Regions from separate parts of the Planococcus sp. ANT_H30 genome, predicted to be linked through region 1. Evidence: riboswitches for the same ligand, from Rfam matches in the RefSeq annotation. Region 1 holds a riboswitch; the other holds the start of a gene.

Region 1 (7,698 bases):
GGAGTGCCATGATTTGGGCATTACTTCAACGCATCAATTATGAAGAGGCGTTGCTTATTGAGAAATTTGGGTCTGATTATGAGCAGTGGATGAAGCAGCGCGCTCGATTGATTCCGTTTATTTACTAATCATAAGATCTGAGCAAAAGCTATTATTTTCTTCTGTGGAGAATAATAGCTTTTTATTGAAAGTGTGAGCATTTTCTTTTACATCGTACACGATATAATTTAATGTAGATCGTGTAAGATATAAATGGATGGAGGAACATATATAATGAAAACACTATTTGAAACAACAATGATTAATACAGGCGGAAGAGACGGAGCGGTTTATTCACCGGATAACATTTTTTATATGGACGTAGCAAAACCACAGGCTCTTGGTGGAAGCGCAACAACTGCGACAAATCCTGAGCAGCTTTTTGCGGCAGGCTATAGCGCATGCTTTAACAGTGCGTTGGAATTGGTACTAGAAGCCGACAAAGTGGACATAGAGAAAAGCGAAGTAACCGCGACTGTTGCGCTGATTGTGGATAAAGACAACGGCGGTGTGAAACTAGCTGTGAAACTAGTTGTTGATATTACTGGGATTAGTGAAGAGTTAAAGCGGACATATGTTGAAAAAGCACATCATACGTGCCCGTACTCAAAAGCGATTCAAGGATCTGTGGATGTGGAACTAAGCATTCTATAATAATTCATGTAGGTGAGAGAAGAATGGAAAAACCAACAAAACTGGATCAGCAATTATGCTTTGAAGTGTATAAAGCTTCCAGTAATTTTTCGAAAATGTATGCTAAAGCACTAGAGCCGTTCAACCTAACATTTACGCAGTATCTCGTGTTGCTCGTTCTATGGGATGAAGACAAACTGCTAACAAAAAATATCGGTGAGCGACTAGGACTTGGCACAGGAACGTTAAATCCTATTCTTAACCGGATGATTGAACGTGGTAGGCTAATTAAACAGCAGTCCGAAACGGATAAGCGTGCATTTGTCATTTCGTTGACGGAAAAGGCCAAAAGCGAACAATTAGCGGTTGAACAAGCTGTCTTTGAGAAAGTCACTAGCTGCAATTTTATGGGGGTCAACGCAATAGCGTTGATGAAAAACTTAAAAGAGTTGAATGCCGCTTTCAAAACCATGGATTTGTAAGGAAAATGGCTTGAATCACTAAATAAGGAGTGATGGCAGATGAATATTTACGATATTGCCGTACCGAAACCGAATGGTGAAGAATATCAGTTAAGTGAATATAAAGGAAAAGCGATGTTAATTGTTAACACCGCCACAAAATGTGGGCTGAGAGATCAGTTTGATGGCTTAGAAAAAATGTACGAAGATTATAAGGACCAAGGATTAATGGTTTTAGGATTTCCGTCCAATCAATTTAAACAAGAAGAAGCCACTGGAGAAAAAGCGCAAGAAGCTTGTCGTATGACATATGGTGTTACTTTTCCTATGCATGACTTAGTAAAAGTGAACGGCGAAGACGCACATCCGCTTTTTAACTATTTGACTAGCAACACAAAAGGATTTTTGACAAGTGGTATCAAATGGAACTTCACGAAATTTCTAATTGACCAGAACGGTAAAATCGTTTCACGATTTTCTCCAAAAGATACACCTGAATCGTTTGAAAAGGACATTCAGAAAGTACTTTCCGAGTAACTAGCAAAGAGCCATGCCCACTCGATCGGGTATGGCTCTTTTTATATGTGGATATGACATGTTGTCACTTCTTGTTAGACATATGACATTCTGTCATGTTAAGCTTTACTTGTGAAAGTGACAAGGTGTCACTCGTATGCGTTCGGTTTAGAAATATAAAAATAAAACTACGACTGTACGTTGGAAAATCAAAATTGAGCAGAGCAGGTTCATAGTTGAAGAAGGATAAAGTGGATGTTTGAAAATGGAAGGAGACAACAAAATGGAAGCTAGTATAAAAGACGACTTACGAAAAATGAAAGATTCTCAAAAAGAAATTATGAGATTTATGATGGGCTACAAGTTCGCATTAGATGAAATAAATACAAAAATTAATATCTTACAGCAGGAATTCCAATTTGTTCATGACTATAATCCAATTGAAAATGTCAGTTCAAGAGTTAAATCTCCTGAAAGCATTATGAAAAAAGCGACAAAAAAAGGAATCGAACTTTCACATTCAGATATTAAAAAGACGATTAAAGACATAGCGGGAATTCGAATTACGTGTTCATTTGAAACGGATATCTATCGGCTAAGTACAATGCTACAAAACCAAGCTGATTTAAAAGTTCTTGACGTGAAGGATTACATCAAGAATCCAAAGCCAAACGGTTACCGCAGTTTGCATTTATTGCTGGTGGTTCCTGTTTTTATGTCGGACCGCGTGGAAGAAGTTTGTGTAGAAGTGCAAATCAGAACCATTGCGATGGATTTTTGGGCCAGCCTCGAACATAAAATCTACTATAAATACAATAAAGAAGTTCCCGTTGATATTATTAGAGAGTTGAAAGAATCGGCAGAATCAGCAGCACAATTAGATCGCAAAATGGAAAAAATTCAGCTGCGTATGAACAAGTTGAAAGACCAGATTGGTGATGATGAAGATCTTTCTGAGATTTTGATTGATAAAGAACGGTTCCGTTTACCAACTAATTTCACGTTAAATAGAATGACATAAGTTGATAGAAAGGAAGACAGCGATGCCAAAACTAACCTTTTATAATTTACCTAAGGACAAGCAACAGCACTTGATTGGAGCAGCTAAACAGGAATTCTCAAATGCATCTTTGTCAGAGGCTTCTATTGCTAATATCGTTAAAGCAGCGGGGATTTCTCGAGGCAGCTTTTATCAATATTTTGAAGGGAAAGAAGATCTTTATTTTTACTTGCTGAATGGCTACGCGGTCGAACAAAAACAAATTTTCAAAACAATATTGCAGAAAAAAAGTGGGGATCTATTTCAAGCTATTAGTGAATTTTACCGATTTACCGTAAACGAAGAAGAATTACTCGACTTTAAACGAAACGTCCTTTTGAATATGACAGAACAAGTAGAAACTAAATTTATTAAAATTGTCAATGAAGAAGAGTCTGCAGAAGAATTCCGAGCGATTAGCCTTTTGATCGATACGACCAAGTTAAACGTTTCTGGAAACAAAGAACTATACCATCTGCTTAAAATTATGATGTCGGTGACCGTTAGGAATTGGATTGAATATTTCGCTAAAAACTTAACGATTGATGAGTCTATTGCAAATTACGAATTAGAATTAAAGTTGTTGAGAACAGGGCTTTCCCGTGTCTAACAAGAACATTTTGTTTAATTTTACGGCTTGATGTGATAAGATGTACTTCATCGTTGCAGTAATGTAGCAGTAATGGAGTGATTAAAATGAGCAAAGCAAAAGCGAAACCGAAAAGTGGTACGGGTCAGGGAACTGGCAAAAAAGGATGGACTCGCTGGAAATCCGGTGCCAACAAAGCGAAGAGTTTTAAACCGTATACCAGCAAAAATACTAAAAAAGCGGACGAGCCGAAAACAGAAAAAGAACTAGCTTCTGAATGGGTCGATGCATAGATAGGAAAGTAGAGAGAGTTGCTTAACCGGCAACTCTTTTTAATTTGATGTGAACTTCTAGTGGACGATAAGAAATTTCTGTCTTATAAGTGATGAAAGGATTAAGAATAGATCAGCTGTTTTTACGTGTTACTTAACACTGAAAGTTTTCTCGAAAAAGTGTAAAATAGGATGTAGATAGTTTCCGAAACGGAAGGGGTGAAGGGATATGCCGAATGCACCAACTTCGTTAGCGAGTATTCCAGAAAAAGAAAAAATGTATCAGGACATTGTGAATTATTCTGACGAAACAACAATTATCCATTCAAATCAGAAGGTTTTATATATAAACCAATCAGGTGCTGAATTTTTTAAAGCGAAGCAAGAAGAAGTTGTGGGCGCAGATGTAGTAGAGGTCTTTACAGACGACTACAAAGAATTAATTACGAAGCGAATTCAAAAAGGGATGGAAAATCGTACAATTGGAGAGTTGATGGAAACGACTGTTAGACGTTTTGACGGGACTTTAGCCGATGTTGAATTGTATTGTTACCCAGTTCAGTACGGAGAAACGGTAGCCATCCAGTCCACTATGCGTGATATCACGCTTCAGAAAAAAATGTCGCATGACTTACGCCAACTTAAAAACGAAATTTCAGCACCAATTGTTCCGATTATTGATGGACTAGCTGTGTTGCCACTTGTAGGATCAGTCGATGGGGATCGGAGTATGCGCCTGCTGGATATTATCCCGCAGAAAGTTCAAGGAGAAAATTTGCATTGTCTCATTATTGATGTTTCAGGGATTTATAATATTGATAATGTGGTTGCAGAATTTCTATACAAAATTGATCAAATCATGCGCTTGTTAGGCATTCAGCTTATTTTTACAGGAATTCGTCCTGAACTGGCATTAAAAGCTGTCGATGTGCGCGTAGACTTTAGCAAACTAAAGACAATGAGTACCGTAAAACAAGCGTTAAAACAATATTTGACGGCTAATTAACACGAGTTTGTAAATAGTCTTGTTAAAAGTATGAAAGTGGTTTATAGTGTATAGATACAACATTTAGTGTTTTTTATTATTCAAATAACTATATGTAGTGAAAATATTGATAAAGGTGCCTGAAAAGGCTTAAAAGGGAATCCGGTAATACCGGAGCTGTACCCGCAACTGTAAGTGCTGACGAGCTATCACAATCCACTGTCCAATGGACGGGAAGGAGATAGCAGAGGATGACGCACAAGCCAGGAAACCTGCCTTTGTTCTAAGTTTATGATCTTCTCCGGGAGTTGAGAAGGATAACGAAGATATTCTGCGCGAGCAGCTATTTTTTGCTGCCTTTCTCCGCTATTCTGCGTTTTCCACCCCATCCTCCCTGAGAGGATGGGTTTTTTTGTTTTACATAGAAGGAGGAAATGCAATCATGACAGAACCATTAGCAGCAGGTGTGGCAAGAACCATTCAAACAAAATTAGTGTTGCCACCTGATACGAATCATTTAGGAACGATATTCGGTGGAACCGTACTCGCGTATATTGATGAAATTGCCGCTATTACTGCCATGAGGCACAGCGGAAAAGCAGTCGTTACAGCTTCGATTGATACGGTGAATTTTTTATCTTCCGCTAAAGTAGGGGACATTTTCATCTTAGAAGGTGTTGTAATATCGACAGGAAGAACATCGATGGAAGTGTATGTTAAAGCAGAATGTCAGCAGATTGAAACCGGCAATAGAAATTTGACGACGACAGCTATTTTGACAATGGTTGCAGTCGACAGTGACGGCAAACCGACACCGGTCGTTGGTGTTATACCAGAAACTCCTGCTGAAAAAGAATTATTTAAAAGCGCACAGGAGCGGAAACAGCGACGCATGAAAGTGAACGAATTCGCAAAGGAGTTATGCTGATATGAATATGAAAACAGATACAACAGAAATGGACGCAGTAGAAAAAGCGCTCAAGCGAGCAACTGAGGTTTATGGACTAGATACGCGCGAGCTACTAGAGCGAGCAGCAAAACTCGCTGAACAAGCAAAAGGCGAGCAATCCTTACTTTATGCATTAAATCGCATCACAATGGACGAGCCAGACTGGACTTACGTAGCGGCAGAGTTGTATGTCAGTGATTTGTATAAGAAAGCCGCAAGCAGCCGCAATTATTCCGCTACTGAAAAATATGGTGACTTTTATGAGTTAATCAAAGCATTAACACAAGTCGGGATCTACTCAAAAGAGCTCTTAGCTTCTTATTCTCAAGAAGAGATTACAGAAATAGGTCAAGAAATCGAGCCGAGTCGGGATTTGCTATTTAATTACATCGGTTTGTTTTTACTGGCAGATCGTTATTTGGCAAAAGACTATGAAGGGCAGTTGTTTGAACTTCCGCAAGAGCGCTTTTTAGTTATTGCCATGACGTTAATGCAAAATGAGCCGCAAGAGCGTCGATTAGAGCTCGTTAAAGAAGCGTATTGGGCGATGAGTCATTTGTATATGACCGTTGCGACTCCAACTTTATCGAATGCAGGTAAAAGTTTTGGGCAATTGTCTTCGTGTTTTATCGATACGGTAGACGATTCTTTAGACGGCATTTACTTAAACAACTGGGATATCGCGCGCCTTAGTAAAGATGGTGGGGGCATCGGCATTTATTACGGCAAAGTGCGAGCGTTAGGCTCAGACATTAAAAAATTCAAAGGCAATTCTTCGGGTGTCGTACCGTGGATTCGTTTGCTTAATGATACAGCGGTCAGTGTCGATCAGCTAGGTCAACGTCAAGGAGCAGTCGCGATTTACTTAGACGTCTTCCATAAAGACATTATGAACGGCTTCTTGGATTTGAAAACCAATAATGGCGACGAGCGCCGCAAAGCACATGATATTTTCACAGGTGTATCAATTCCAGATTTGTTTATGGAGCGTCTGCAAGAAAAAGACGAAAACGGACGCAGTATTGGGGAATGGCATACGTTCTGTCCACACCAAGTCAAGCAAGTGATGGGCTGGAAAGATGCGAATGGTAATGCGTTAGGGCTAGAAGACTTTTACGATGAAAAAGACACCAAATACTTTAGCGATAAATACCAAGAAGCAGTCGATCATCCGTTATTGCCGCGTAAAACGTATCGCGCAATGGAAATTATGGCGCGCATCATGGTGTCTCAGCTAGAAACTGGCACACCGTATATGTTTTACCGTGACGAAGTCAATCGTCAAAATCCGAACAAGCACACAAGAGGTCGCGGGCTGACATCGATTTATTGCAGTAACTTGTGTACAGAAATTATGCAAAATATGTCAGCTACTACTATTGTTAAAGAATATACTGATGAAGACGGCAACCTCGTTATGATCCGCAAGCCAGGCGATTTTGTGGTTTGTAATTTGTCATCGATCAACTTGCCAAGAGCGGTCAAAGCTGACGTATTAGCGCGTTTAGTACCGATTCAAACACGCATGCTTGATAACGTCATTGACTTGAATACGATTTCAGTAGGACAAGCTGAAGCAACAAATAAAAAATACCGCGCAATTGGTTTAGGAACGTTCGGATGGCACCACTTACTTGCACTTGAAGGCATCCATTGGGAAAGTGAAAAAGCGGTTGAGTTTGCCGATAAGCTTTACGAGGAAATTGCTTATCAAACGATACGTGCTTCTATGCAACTAGCAGAAGAAAAAGGCGCGTTCAGTCAGTTTTCAGGTTCTGAATGGCACACAGGCGAGTATTTTGAACGTCGCAACTACACAAGTGAGCGGTGGAATGACTTGCAACAGCAAGTGGCAACAACAGGAGTTCGAAATGGCTGGATGATGGCTGTTGCACCTAACTCATCAACTGCGAAAATTGGTGGTTCAACAGACGGCATTGATCCGCTATACGCAGTGGAATACGCAGAAGAGAAAAAGAATTTCAAATTTAAAGTGACTGCACCAGACTTGGATCACAACACGTATGACTATTATCGTCGTTCGCGTCACGTATTGGACCAAAAATGGAGCATTCGACAAAATGCAGCGCGTCAACGCCATATTGATCAATCGATTAGCTTTAACTTTTATGTGCCGCACACGATTAAAGCAAAAGAGTTGTTGGAATTACATTTAGAAGCATGGAAGCAAAACTTAAAAACGACTTACTATGTC
Region 2 (7,698 bases), on a different contig from region 1:
GCAAGACGAAAAGATGCGTGCTTTTAGCTACCTACTTGGGGCAGACGAGAAATCCACCAACCTTACAACACTAAGCTTCACCACTGCCTATAGCGATTCGGCATTTGCAGATTTCGGATTGTTTTATAATCCTGTTTTGTTGACTGGACTGTTTGTTGCTGCCTATTCCAGCACCAGCACTTCTGCTAGTGCTTCAGGAGCGATATCTGCGGGCGGGGGTGTTAGCGGTGGCGGTGGTGGATCTGGTGCATTTTAATCGCTTGACCAAAAGGCTGAGAAAATCTCAGCCTTTTTTTGTTTTGCCCGCTGTTTCTTAGGGAACAACAAGTAAAACGCAATTTTATACAACAGGAGGAACTTCTTATGATTACGACAAACTCAGCTTTATTAACGAAAGAAGATTTTACAACACGCACAGACTTGCCTCAATGGCTATTAGCCGAATACACTACTTTTCACAAAACTGTAACGGATAAAACTTTTCCATGCTACTTCGGCATGAACGGCGAGATGAAGGGAGAATTACGCTATGCGTATATCACACAAGAAGACTGGCGCAATTTACCTGCAGCTGTTGATGCATTCTTAACGTTATTTGATGATCCAAAGCATAAACGCCACGGGTTATTTGTCTTTGTTGAGCCTTTCAAGAAAGAAGCTTCACTTGAAACTTATCGGCAACAGTTTTGGGACATTTTGCAATACTTACATGATGAAGATGACACAGAATGGCCGAAAGAAGCCCCGCGCGATCCAGACCATTATTTATGGGATTTTACTTTTAAAGGGGAACCCATCTTTATTTTTGGCAATACACCCGCTTATAAACAGCGCAAAACTCGTGACCTCGGCAATGCGATGGTTTTAGGATTCCAGCCCCGCCGTATTTTTAAAGGATTAACAGGAACTGAAAAAGGCGGCATAATGTCACGTGATAAAGTTCGGCAACGTGTAGAAGCATGGGATCATTTGCCAACTCATCCCGACATTAGCCACTTTGGTGACCCACAACATAACGAATGGAAGCAATTTTTCATCGGTGACGACAGCGAACCTATTCAAGGGAAATGTCCATTTACCCACAAAGAAATGAAATGATCAGTAGATTTACCATTAATGAAAAATTTTTTGTAAATAAATCTGAAAGACCAAAAAGAGCCGCGCCGGTATGTTTGCCGGCACGGCTTCTTAAATTGACTAGGTGAATTTTCAGCCACTATGGCTTGTTAACGCAGAGCAGTCGTTTTCCGTTCGTAAAACTGCACATCTCTAGTCACATTAAAGGCTTCGTCTTGATTGTAAAGAAGCATATCAAATAGTCTTTTTACCGCTTCTTGACCTAAATTTTCCAGGCTATCGGACGTTCCGACAGAAGTTAAGTTCAGAGATGAATGTTGGCCAATCTCTGAATTGCCAATTCCAACGATGCTGATGTCTTGTGGAATTTGATAGCCTTCCTGTTGATAAAAATCCAGTAATTGGATGGCAATTTCATCAGTAGCAGCAACAATAGCTGTCGGCTTTTTCTTTAATGCTTGTAAATTCTTAAAAGCTTTAAATAACGAGTTTTTATCTGTCTCCGTAACCACTAACCGCTTTTTACGAACTTTGATTTTCTGTTCTTGAATAGCTTGAATAAATCCTAGAAGACGATTATTATAAGAGGGATTATTCAATGTACCTCCTACCCAAGCAATTTCTTGATGGTTCATTTCTATTAAATGATGGGCAGCTAAATACCCAGCTTCAGTGTCATTCAAGCCAATTGAATGATGACTACCTGAATAATTAGAGTTCAGCAAAATCACCGGTGTGTTCGATTCACTTATTTTATCATACTCTTCTTTATTCAGTAACACAGAAATCAAAACGATGCCTTGTGCTTTGCTAGACAATACCGCATCGAATACATCCGATTCATTTTCTTTTGCAATAAAATGACTAATTACTTCATAGCCTTGCTGCTTTGCATAATTTATAATAGCCGGGGTGGCTTCAGTAAAGATTGGATCATCTAATGATCCAACTACCAAATGAATTGTTTTCACTTGGTTCGCATTCGCAGTAAATGGAACAGTCTCCTCTACTCCACCCAATGAATAATTTAGCTCATTCACTGCAGCCATTACTTTATCGTACGTATCTTTCCTTACTTGATCTGGTTTATTCAGTACGCGTGAAACAGTCGTTTGTGATACACCTGCATGTTTTGCTACATCAGTCGTTGATACCAAATCGATCACCCTACCTTCTTTTTTCATCTAATTGAATTCACTATTCAACTTATTTTTTACCTAAATTTATTTACTCATTCATTGTATCACGTCTGCAAAAATAACTACACTTAAAAATGAATAGCATCTATAAAAAAACCATTTAAAGTAACAGGAGGAATGACTAGTCATGATGAATAAAGAAAAATACTTAGCTCGTTTTAACGCTTCTGCGATTCAAGAATATTATTTGCAAGATTTGACTGAATTGCAATCTTTGCATATGCAAAATATCCCATTCGAAAATTTAGACGTTATGCAACATGTTCCAATTTACTTAAACTTAGAGAAAATTTATGAAAAAATTGTTAATCAACGGCGAGGTGGATATTGTTACGAATTGAATGGGTTGTTTCACTGGCTTCTCAGTCAGTTAGGATATCAAGCAAAACTAATATCGGCAACCGTTCAAAGACCAAATGGCACTTGGGCGAAAGCTGATACGCATGCGGCGATTCTCGTGGAGTTTGATACGCTTTACTTAGTAGATGCCGGTTTTGGAGACTCGACGGTGAGTCCAATTCCGCTTGGTGGTGAACGCCATACTGATCACAGTGGTACTTACCGCATCGAAAAAGTGGATGACGTTTATTATGATCTGATTCGTGAAAATGAAGAGAACGAAAAAGTGCTTTATAGATTTTCAACAGATGAAAAGCAGCTGGTTGACTTTCATGAAGGATGTGTCTTTAATCAAGTATCTAAAGACTCTTCTTTTACACACAATGACTTAGTCACTCGGGCAACTCAAAACGGACGAATTACTTTGTCAGATCATCAGTTAACACGCTCAGAAAATGGACAAAAAACAAAAATCGAGCTGTCTCCAGCCGATAAGAGGAACGTATTAAAAAGGGAGTTCGGAATAGATCCAGATAGCTTGAAATAACGCTATGATTTCAGGCATGTTTTACTGCATAAAAAAACTCCTCGCTTTTAAGGCGAGGAGTTTTTGTGTTTTAGTTAAATAAATCTGGGTAAATTGTTTTAGCTACTAATTCCACAGCGTCACCAATGCGCGGTCCAGGGCGTGATGTGATATCAGAATCCAAGAAAAAGACTTGATCGTTTTGAATCGCTTCGATATCGCTCCAGCCTTCACGTGCTTTGATCTCCCCGATTGGATCTTCCGTATAAGAAACCGTTGTTGTGATAATTTCTGGATTTCGTGTAATGACTTCTTCTTCTGAAATTTTTGGCCATCCTTCGAGGTCACCAAAGATATTTTCGACATTGGCATGGTTCAGTATTTCTTGTTGGAACGTTTTTTGACCTGCTGTATAAATTTCGGGCGAAGGACTGATTTCGAAAAACACTTGTTTTTTCGCTTCTACCCCTTCTATTTTTTCTTGTACTTCTTCAATTTGCTGCTGAATTGAGCTATTTAACGTATCCCCTTTGTCTTCAAGACCCATGACGGTCGAAATTTGTTCGATGTCGCCATACACATCTTCAAAAGATTGCGCTGATTCAATAACAAATACTTGGATACCTGCAGCTTCTAACTCTTCATAACCGGTTGGCGCACCTGTAGAATAACCGATGACGACATCTGGATCCATTTCAATGATGCGTTCTGCGTTAAAAACGACTGAATCTGAAACACGTTCAACTTCAGCTGCTTCTGCTGGATAATTATCATAATCAGTCGCGCCAATCACTTTTTCTCCTGCTCCAATGCCATACAAAATTTCAGTATTACTTGGAATAAGTGAGACAACTGTTTCAGGTACTTTTTCAAACGTCAACTCGTTGTCTAAATCATCTGTAACGGTATAGTTTGCTTGCTCCTCTCCTTTATTCGTTGGTTCTGCATCTGTTTTTTCTGTTGTTTCTGATTGACAAGCACCTAGAGTTAAAACAACTGCTCCGATAGCTACGTATTTGAATGAGGAAATTTTCATTGTTGATTGGTCACTTCTTTCTTTTTAGGTCTAGTTGGATAGGACTTGCTGACGAACGGGATTTCTTCCACTCCGTGATGCTGATTAACATAAACAGCCATCGTAAACAGCACGTTGGCTAACAAATTGGCGTAATCAAAGAGAATGTTCGGTATTTCTTTTTCTAAACTCACTTTGTGCAAGGCCCTTACTGATTTTTTCGCTTCACTGCGACAAACATGCAGGACGCATGCAGCGTGTGTTCCTTGCGGCAAAACAAAATTACCGATTTTATCCTTTGTGAAGTTTACATAATAATCATACATGTTACTTAGCTCAATCAAGTCTTCCTCATGAATGGCTATTTTACCGCGAACTGAGCCGTTCAAATGATAAGCCATAGGTTGTAAAATCTGCAGATCTCGTTGTATAGCTTCTATATCTTGTGTCAATGACAGGGCTTCTCCGATTCGGGTAGTCAACGAATCAGTCCTAATTTCAAAATCCACAGTAACTGCGGATTCCCGCATAAATGGATAACAAAGATAACGCATGTCTTTTTTCATCATTCCACCTCACTTCCGTTTGGTGAAAATCACGGCATTGAACGCTCTCTAAACAGCAAAAAGCCGCCCTCAAAAGAGGACGGCGGCATAGCTATTTAGAGACATACTTCAGCAGTCAAAATAGAAACGTTGCCGTATGATTCCCTTATCTTCCGAAGAGTAAAAATACGTTCAAAAAAAGGTAGGTCTCCTGGCTTGTGCATCGCTTTACTTTAAGAACCTTCCCGTTTAGTTGGTAACACTAAACAGTGGCATTTTCTTATTTCATACGCACTTACAGTTGCGGAAACAGCCCCGGAATCTAACCGAGTTCCCTGTTATGCTGACGAATCAGCACCTTTTTTCTGCATGATTATTCACTTGTTTCTAGTGTAGCATATGTCGTACGACAAAAGACATACTTATCGAACGATTATTGTTGATTGACCAGCAGTTTCACTTTAGGCAGTTCGGCAAAAACGATTCGTTTATGCCATCTTAAATAAAGAGCATGCTCTGGCGAAACGGGTATTTTTATCCCTCTTTTTAATTGGTAGGTGGGATAATGTTCTTCTGGAATTTGACTCGAAATACGGAGACTTCCGCCTCCGGTAAATGCGATGAACCCCGCTGAATACAAAGCAGCATGGTTGGCACAAAGTAAGATGCCATTAAAAGCATCTAGCCGTTCTTCAGCTGAGCTGTCTTTCCAAGGCTTGGCATGCGTCGCTTTCAACACAGCGTCAATACCAATTCCACAAAGTGGACATTCTCCGTTCCAAAGCGGCAATAAACTTTCTCTGAATTGTTCTTTACCTCTACGCATTTTCGTTTTGATTTGTAGTTCTGCTTCTGCAATCAAGCTGATTAATGGATCATGCTCTGTTTTTTTAATCACTTCCATTGACAACTCCAATTGTTCGACTTCCAAGGTGAAAATATTTAAGGCGCTAATTAGTTCTAAAAATTTCATCGCCAGTTCTTCATTGCATGGATACAAATAACCTGAATTGCCACTAGCATCTTCTTGAAATGCCGCGTATTTTACGGGCAGTAAAGGCTCTATTTCTCTAAAAAACGCCTTAATGGATAACGGATTGTCCAATTCGCGATAAACAGCCCGTGCGATAAATGCCTCTTCAGTACTGTCCTGCTGCTCGTCTGTACTTTTAGGTTTGGTTCCATGTTTACAATCTTCTCGTACATGACTAATAGCTACTAAAAATCCTTTTACATAATGAAAAACGATATCGCCTTTTTTTAACTCCTGCATTCGTTTCCAAGAGTGTGGAATCATCCCCGATTTATCAACCCTCGGTGACCAAAGAACCTCTGCGTTGCGTTCTTCTTGATAGGTCTCTCCTTGCATAACAATAAAACTATTCATGAATATCCTCCTAATAATAACATTGCTGAAATCCAATGACTCCTATGTAATAAATCAAGTTAGATAAAGAAAAACCTTTCCTTTTATTTTAACTCAAATCCAAAGCTTTTGTTGGGATTAAGAAAAGCATAAGCGTCCGTGTAGGTCCGACAAGCGCTGGAAGTCTTACCAGTTATGATGGTTTTCAGCTACAGTAAGGCTAAGGACCTGGGCGCTGAAGCTGGACACCGAAAAGCATAAGCGCCGCAACAAAAAAAGCCACTATACGCAGTGACTGTTTCATCATTTTTTTTCGATTAAGATTTTACCAATTCACGTGCGTTTATTTCAGAATGAGCTGTCACACAATTTCTTCCATTATGCTTTGATTCATACATGGCACTATCGGCTTCACCAATCAATTCATCTAAGCTTTTGTCTCCTATACTCACGCTGACACCCATTGACACTGTTAGTTTTCCTGCAGGTTGCAACTCTTCTCCGACAAACGGATAAAGCTCTATTTGTTTTCTGACAATTTCAGCAAGCATCAAAGCTTCACGTTGGTCTTGAGGGTCCGTAATGCAAAAAATGAATTCTTCTCCTCCATAACGAGCTACATGATCTTTGCTACGCGTATTGTCTTTCATTAATTGGCCAAGTGAGCGAAGAACGGCATCTCCCTTTTGATGCCCATGTGTATCATTGTAAATTTTGAAATAATCCACATCCATCATAACAATGGCGAGTGGAATTTGTTGCACAATCAACGGCGCTAGTGTCTTTTTGAAAAAACGGATATTGGGCAACTGCGTCATCGGATCTTGATTTGAGTAATATTCCAGTTCTGTTCGCAGCAATAGTTGACGACTTTCTCCATTGGTGATTAAACCCATCGCCAATACAGCAACACCAGCAAAAAAAAACATGGCAATAATAATAGAAATAGTTGCTGGTGTAAATAAAAACATCCAGACTGATTTCAACATTTCGAAAATCAAAAAACCAGCCATCATTTTTTTGAGATTCAATAAATTGAAAAACTTATTTGATGATTTTTGATTATGAAACAAGCTGCCAATAACGACTGGCAGTACAATCGATTGCAAAATACCCAATACAACCGTCGGACCTTCGAAAGAGTACCGGAAGTATGCCGGGAATATAGCAGATAGCAGTCCAACTTTCCAACCAGCAATGTATGAAATAAAATAAAGTGGAACTTCACGCAAATCCAGTCTCATGCCCATATAAAAATACGGGTTATACATGACGGAAAAGGTTAAAAAACTTATGAAGACAACACTTAATAGATATAAGAACTTTGATTCAGTCAAGTTTGGGAATAATAATTCTTTTGCTTTTAACGCCAAATACAATAAGGCGATAATTAATGCCATGTTTTCAAGAAAGAAAAAAAGCAATGTTGCCATCTATACATCTCCTATTCATAAGATATTCTTTAATAGTCTACAGCTAATAAGTCTAAAAATATAGATTAAATACAATATTGTACAAAATTATAGTTGATTTGTGCTTTTCCTTTTCATATCCATGTATTTTTTTATAAAGACAAAAAACACTTTAGCAATCTCAGTTCAAGACTGCCTAAAGTGCATGTATTGACTAAA

What was found. A riboswitch is a leader RNA that binds a small molecule or an ion and turns the genes downstream of it on or off. The one in region 1 is predicted to bind cobalamin.
Region 2: another riboswitch for cobalamin. It lies ahead of FQ085_RS15725 (ATP:cob(I)alamin adenosyltransferase); the one in region 1 lies ahead of FQ085_RS16780 (acyl-CoA thioesterase).

The regions. Positions count from the first base shown of each region.
Region 1 covers NZ_VOBJ01000012.1:21,897-29,594, forward strand. The annotation lists gene FQ085_RS16740 (methyltransferase family protein) at 1-128, shown strand, start outside; gene FQ085_RS16745 (organic hydroperoxide resistance protein) at 274-693, shown strand; gene FQ085_RS16750 (MarR family winged helix-turn-helix transcriptional regulator) at 717-1,154, shown strand; gene FQ085_RS16755 (glutathione peroxidase) at 1,194-1,670, shown strand; gene FQ085_RS16760 (GTP pyrophosphokinase) at 1,933-2,670, shown strand; gene FQ085_RS16765 (TetR/AcrR family transcriptional regulator) at 2,693-3,298, shown strand; gene FQ085_RS16770 (DUF3934 family protein) at 3,385-3,570, shown strand; gene FQ085_RS16775 (PAS domain S-box protein) at 3,779-4,555, shown strand; cobalamin riboswitch at 4,652-4,828, shown strand; gene FQ085_RS16780 (acyl-CoA thioesterase) at 4,977-5,462, shown strand; gene FQ085_RS16785 (ribonucleoside-diphosphate reductase subunit alpha) at 5,464-7,698, shown strand, end outside.
Region 2 covers NZ_VOBJ01000010.1:4,313-12,010, reverse strand. The annotation lists gene FQ085_RS15750 (DUF2207 domain-containing protein) at 1-256, shown strand, start outside; gene FQ085_RS15745 (YqcI/YcgG family protein) at 364-1,098, shown strand; gene FQ085_RS15740 (LacI family DNA-binding transcriptional regulator) at 1,227-2,243, opposite strand; gene FQ085_RS15735 (arylamine N-acetyltransferase family protein) at 2,404-3,162, shown strand; gene FQ085_RS15730 (ABC transporter substrate-binding protein) at 3,233-4,177, opposite strand; gene FQ085_RS15725 (ATP:cob(I)alamin adenosyltransferase) at 4,174-4,722, opposite strand; cobalamin riboswitch at 4,886-5,079, opposite strand; gene FQ085_RS15720 (HNH endonuclease) at 5,135-6,088, opposite strand; gene FQ085_RS15715 (GGDEF domain-containing protein) at 6,385-7,500, opposite strand.